2 regions of the Methylobacterium sp. 092160098-2 genome follow, and region 1 is predicted to be linked to the other one. Evidence: riboswitches for the same ligand, from Rfam matches in the RefSeq annotation. Region 1 holds a riboswitch; the other holds the start of a gene.
What was found. Region 1 has a riboswitch for glycine ahead of PQI07_RS23965 (D-amino acid dehydrogenase). Riboswitches for the same ligand answer to the same signal wherever they lie in the genome.
Positions count from the first base shown of each region.

Region 2: another riboswitch for glycine. It lies ahead of PQI07_RS28430 (L,D-transpeptidase); the one in region 1 lies ahead of PQI07_RS23965 (D-amino acid dehydrogenase).

Region 1 is NZ_JAQPZJ010000001.1:5,085,938-5,089,086, reverse strand. It holds gene PQI07_RS23970 (threonine synthase) at 1-312, opposite strand, end outside; gene PQI07_RS23965 (D-amino acid dehydrogenase) at 484-1,746, opposite strand; glycine riboswitch at 1,812-1,920, opposite strand; glycine riboswitch at 1,924-2,026, opposite strand; gene PQI07_RS23960 (hypothetical protein) at 2,195-2,530, shown strand; gene PQI07_RS23955 (hypothetical protein) at 2,722-2,979, shown strand; gene PQI07_RS23950 (glutathione S-transferase) at 3,076-3,149, shown strand, end outside.
Region 2 is NZ_JAQPZJ010000002.1:633,520-636,668, forward strand. It holds gene PQI07_RS28420 (amidohydrolase) at 1-185, opposite strand, end outside; gene PQI07_RS28425 (trimeric intracellular cation channel family protein) at 274-912, opposite strand; gene PQI07_RS28430 (L,D-transpeptidase) at 1,002-1,736, opposite strand; glycine riboswitch at 2,061-2,150, opposite strand; gene ctaD (cytochrome c oxidase subunit I) at 2,303-3,149, opposite strand, start outside.

The DNA.
Region 1 (3,149 bases):
GGACGCGCCCCGGTCCTTGAAGCTGCCCGAGGGCGCGAACCATTCGAGCTTGAAATGGGCGTGGCCGCCCCGCCAGGGTCGGTGCACCAGGGGGGTGCAGCCCTCCCCGAGGGAGACCGGGTCGGAGACCGCCACCGGCAGGGCGGCGGCGTAGCGCCAGAGGGAGCGCTTGGCCGTGTCGATCTCCCCGCGTCCGATCCCCGGCAGGTCCGTGATCATCAGCGGACCGCCCGTCTCCGAGCGCCAGCGGGGCGTCTCGATCGGGTAGGTCGCGCCGGTGGCGGGGTCGAGATAGGCGGCAGATGGAGGCATCGCGGCTCGGTTTCCGGGGCGGTTCGGGAAGATAATACAAAATAATCTTGGTCGGCGCGCCTCCCTTCTCGCGGAGACGACGCCGGGCCGAGGCGGGCGGGGCCCGCCTCGTCAGGGCTCCGCCCCGACAACCCGCCAAAGGGCTTCAAGCCCTTTAGAAACCCGGGCCTCTCAGGCCGCGAGCGGCAGGATCGTCCGCTCCGGGGCGTGCTCGGCGGCGATCGCCCCGGCGACGATCTCGGCGGTGGCCCCCGAGAGGGTCCAGCCGAGATGGCCGTGGCCGGTGTTGTAGAAGACCCCGGGCCGGCGGCCGCGACCGACCTTGGGCAGCATGTTCGGCAGCATCGGGCGCAGGCCGCTCCAGGCCACCACCCGGTCGGTGTCGACCAGCGGGAACTGCTCGCGGGTCCAGTCGACCAGCGGCTGGATCCGGTCGTGGCGGATGTCGCGGTTGAAGCCGTTGAACTCGGCGGTGCCGGCGACCCGCAGGCGCTCGTCGCCGAGCCGGCTCGTCACGATCTTGGCCGCCTCGTCGAGGATGCTCACCTCGGGGGCCGCCTTCTGGGCCTCCGGAGTCAGCAGGTTCACGGTGATCGAGTAGCCCTTCACCGGGTAGACGTTGACCCGGTCGCCGAGCATCGCGGCGAAATGCCGGCTGGCGCAGCCCGCACAGATCACCACCGCGTCGGCCTGCAGGACCTGCGTGTCCCCGGCAGGATGGCCCGCAGCGCGCCAGCCGATGTCATAGCCCCCCTCCCCCGGCGCGATCGTCTCGACGCTGGCGTCCTGGACGAAGCGGACGCCCCTGCGGGCGCAGGCGGAGGCGAGCCCCCGGGTGAATTTGTGGATGTCGCCGGTGGCGTCGGAGGGGGTGAAGAAGCCCCCGTGATAGGTCCCGGCCAGCGTCGGCTCGATCGCCCGGATCTCCTCCGGAGTCACGGCGTAGCGCTCGAGGCCGCCCTCCCGCAGCAGGGCGTTGACTCCGGTCGCCTTCTCGAAGCTCGCCCGGTCCCGGTAGAAATGCAGGATGCCGCGGGTCTTCAGGTCGAAGTCGATCCCCTCGGCCTCGGCCATGGCGAACAGCGCCTCCCGGGCCTTCAGGGCCAGCCGAACGGTCTCCACGGTGTTCTCGCGGTAATGGGCGATCTCGCGGACGAACGCGGCCATCCAGGACAGCTTGTGCCAGGAGGGCTTGGGATTCATCAGCAGCGGCGCGTCCCGGCGCATCATCCAGCGCAGGCCCTGCATCACGGTGGAGAGCTTGTTCCAGACCTCGGCGTTGCAGGCCGAGAGCTGGCCGCCATTGGCGAAGGAGGTCTCCATGGCGGCGTAGCGCTGCCGGTCGAGGACGGTGACGCGGTAGCCGCGCTGGGCGAGCGCATAGGCGGTCGTCACGCCGGTGATGCCGGCGCCGATCACGGCGATGTGGGTCATGGGCTTGGACTCCGGGACGTGGACGCGTGGAGGCCGCCTCAAGCGGTCGGCCGGTTGCGCGCCCCATCTGTCCCGGTGCCTGAGAGCTTGATCCGTCCCGCCCTGGCGCGGCGAAGTACGGACGTCCCCTTCGGCGGGTGCCCACGGGTTCCCCCGCTGCACCTCTCTCCAGATCGCCCTGACGACACGGTTCCGGTGCCTGAGAGTTTCCGGGGCGGTTGCTCCGTCGGCGCCGGGTCCCCTCTGCTGGGAAGATCCCGGTCTCTCCCGCATCGTCACGATGGGCTGTCCCTGGATACGCCGATCGGCCGCAGGGGAGAAGCCCGCCCGTCCCGCCGGCGGCCGATTTCACCGACAGCCGCTGCGCGTTGTCACCGCCACCCACGCTCTCCGCCGGAGCGATCCCGGCCGCCGCCGGTTGACGCTGGATTCTCCGGGAGACACCCCGATGCTGACCAGGACCGCGATCTACGAGGGCAGGGTGCGCGACGCCCGGGAAGAGGAATTCTTCCGCCGGGTCCGGGACGAGCTGGAGCCGTTCTGGCGGCGATTCCCGGGCGTCACCGCCGTGCGGATCCAGCGCGTGGTCTCGAAGGACGCCGACGCGCGGCCGATCGCCATGATCCTGGAGATGGACTTCCCCGACCAGGCGGCGCTGGATGCCTGCCTCGCCTCTCCGATCCGCCCGGAATCGCACGCCGCCACCGAGGCGGTGATGGAGATGTTCGACGGCCGCTTCTACCATCTGGTCAGCACCGGGCGCACCATGTCGCTGGTGGATTAGGACCCGGCCTCGGAAGGTCAATCTCCGCTCGAACGCAACGGCAAGTTTACCGCATATAAACCTATACTGACATATTATAATAGCCTGAAGATAAAATCTCAGGCCTGAACATCAGTTGATCCAGCACTCTTTAAGGGTCTCGGCGCAGGTTCCGTCCGAGCGACACCCTTCTTGTTCAGGCGGACGGCGCGATGGCGAAATGGATTCCTGGCGCGGCCGTCTTCGGCCTCCTGTGCCTGATGATCATCCCGGCTCCCGGGATCTGGGGCGTCCTGATCGGGGCCGCCTGCGTGCTGGCCATCGTCGGCAGCCTGTGCATGCTCGCCCTCGATCGGGTGGCGAGCGCCATCCTCGTCTGGCGCTCGCGGATGCGGGCGCGACGCCCGAGCCCGAGCCGGAGCCGGAGCCGGGTGGTCCATGCCGGCTCCAGGATGACCCGGAAGGTCTGAGCCTCCGGCGGGGCGCCGGGGGCTGGATTCCCCGCGGCATCGGTGCAAGGTCCCGGCGCCGCGACCACGGCGCCTAAGACCAACCGGGACGGTCCGATGAAGCTCCTCTACTCCCCCGCCTCGCCCTATGCCCGCAAGGTGCTGGTCCTCGCCCACGAGACGGGACTGAT
Region 2 (3,149 bases), on a different contig from region 1:
ATGTCCTTGTAGACGCCCTCCAGCCTCGCCAGCAGGTCGTCCGAGGGGCCAGGTAACGCGCTCTGACCGGCCTTCACGTCCTCCCGACTGGAATCCTGCGCGAGGGCGGGGCCAGAGAAGGCGGCGGCGGACAGGATCATCCGCGCGACCAGCGCAAAACCGTTGAGCGGTGCTCGGAACACCATCCTCGCTCTCCTTTCGTCGACCCAGGTGGCGAGACCGTCCTGGTGCGCGGTAGGTTGAACGCTTTCGAGGCGGTCCGGGTGCGATGGCTTACCGCGGATTGTCGTAGCGGACGCCGGGCCGGGGGCGATATCGCGGGAGCTCCCAGCCGAAGCGGAGCGATGCGGCGCGCACGAGCAAGCCGATTGAGAAGCCAACTCCGACCGCGATCTCACGCGGAATTCCGAGGGCGATCAAGGAGGTGAACGTGGCAGCCCCAACCAGGGCAGCCGTGGCATAGACCTCCCGGCTCAGGATGACCGGGCTCTCACCTCCGAGGAGGTCGCGGATGATGCCCCCGAAGGTGGCGGTGATCACGCCCATCGCCACGGCTACCTCGGCGCTCGCTCCCGTTTGCAAAGCCCTCTCGGCCCCGACCACCGCGAACAGCGCCAAGCCCAATGCATCTAACCACAGAAGGTACCTGTAGCGGGACTGAGGGATGTGAGCGGCAAAGAACGCCACCCCTGAGACGAGCAGGCAAGTCGTCAGGTAGGCCGGCTCGCCTACCCAGAACACCGCTGAGCCGAGTAGCAGGTCCCGGAGCGTTCCGCCGCCGATGCCCGTCACCGTTCCGAGTACGGCGAACCCGACGAAATCCATCTCCTTGCGCGAGGCGACGAGTGCGCCGGTGACCGTGAACACGATCACGCCGAGCCAGTCGAGGGTCGCAGTTGCCGTTTGGAACATGGTCTATCCCCGGGTGGTGCGAAGCGCAGCCACATCCTGGCGCGTGCGCTTCGGGCTTTCGCTGCCGCGGTCTCGAACAGCTTGGCTCTTCATTTGACGAGCAGGACCTGATTGTCGGGTCGGGGATGGTCACCCCATTCGTGCTGTACCATCACTTCCGGCTGCGAGGTCTTCACGACCACGGTCGTGCCGAGGGGGACGCGGCCGTACAGGTCGTAGATGTCCTCGTTCAGCAGGCGGATGCAGCCGGAGGAGTCCGTGCCGCCGACCGTCCAGGGCTCGTTCGTGCCGTGGATGCGGTACAGGGTGTCTCGGTCGCCCTGGTAGAGGTACAGCGCACGGCACCCGAGGGGGTTGTCGACGCCGGGTTCGACGTAGCGCGGGATGTCGGGGCGGCGCTTCAGCATGTCCGCCGTCGGCCGCCAGCCCGGCCACTTGGCCTTGCGCTTGATCACCGCGGTGCCGGACCAGGTGAACCCCGCCCGGCCCACGCCGATGCCGTACCGGAGCGCGGTGCGACCCTCGCGCACGAGATAGAGAAAGCGCTCGTGGGTATCGATGACGAGGATCCCGGCCCGCTCCGGCCCGTCGTAATCCACGAGTTGCTTGCGGAACTCCGGCGGGACGAGCGCGAGGTCGACCTTGGGGACGTCGAAGGGATGGTCCGGGATCGAGCCTATGAACCACGCGTCGCGGTTCGAAGCCGGGTCGACCGGCTCCGGTGCCTTCCGCGGTTCGGGCTCGGTATCCCAGAAGAATGCCTGCGCGCGGGCGGGTGCGAGGACGGCGGCGGCGAGAAGGAGGGAACGGCGGGTAGCCAACATCGTGGTGCATCCAGGCTGGGCGTTCGATGGGCGGCGCGGCCCCGGTCATGATCGACCACGCCCCGCGGACGATGCCAGGCGTGCGTCGCCGTCGAGGCTCACGCGGTGAGCCAGCCGGTTCCGTGCGGTGAGGGCGGCGCGAGCCGATGGGCGCGCGGCAGGTCAGGCTATGGGAATGTCATCGCGCGGGCCTCCGAGGTCGCTCCGCACGCGTCCCGCATGCGAGCCCCCTCTGTCATCGGCCTGAGAGTTTCGCCTGGGCCTCGGAAGAGGCCTCGACTTACACCATCGGCGGGAGCCCGAGCTCCGCTTTCCAGAGTGTTGAACGAACGAGCGGTCCGGGTGCCTGAGAGTTTCCGGGGCGGTTGCTCCTTCGGCGGCCGGTTCGTACCGGCTCTCTCCCGCTCGTCGCTGGGCCTAACTTGGCCGTTCGTTTACGGCCGAATTGTGGGACCGGCGTAAAATTCGTTAGCTTGCGATCAAATGTCTTCGTTTGGGCATGAGGCAGGGCCATGAAGCGGGCCGCGGCTCCGGTGCTGCGCTGGGTGACCGGGTCATTGCCGCCATCAGCGTGCGCGCGGCTCGTCGACGATGCGGGGCAGCGTCTCGAATTGGTGGTAGGGCGGCGGCGAGGACAGGGTCCATTCCAGGGTCGTCGCACCTTCGCCCCATGGGTTGTCCGCGGCCCGCTCCTTCGAGCGGAAGGCCAGCACCACGCCGATCATGAACACGAACAGGCCCAAGGCGAAGACGTGGCCGCCGTACGTCGCGACCTGCTGCCAAGGTCCGTACGCGTCGGGGTAATCGGCGTAGCGGCGCGGCATGCCGGCGAGGCCGAGGAAGTGCATCGGGAAGAACAGGACGTTCGACCCGATGAAGGCCAGCCAGAAGTGCAGCTTGCCCACCCATTCCGGGATGACGTGCCCGGTCATCTTCGGGAACCAGTAGTAGACGCCCGCGAAGATGATGAACACCGCGCCCAGCGACAGCACGTAGTGGAAGTGCGCCACGACGTAGTAGGTATCGTGCAGGTACTTATCGACCGCCGAGTTCGCCAGCACGACGCCGGTCACGCCGCCGACGGTGAACAGGAAGATGAAGCCGAGCGCCCAATGCATGGTGGCGGTGAAGCGGATGGAGCCGCCCCACATCGTGGCGATCCACGAGAAGATCTTCACGCCTGTGGGCACCGCGATCACCATCGTGGCGAACACGAAGTAGGACTGCGTCTGGAGCGACAGGCCGACCGTGTACATGTGGTGGGCCCACACCACGAAGCCGACGACGCCGATGGCGACCATGGCGTAGGCCATCGCGAGATAGCCGAAGATCGGCTTGCGCGAGAACGTCGAGATGATGTGCGAGACGATGCCGAAGGCCGGTAGGATCATCACGTATACTTCGGGGTGGCCG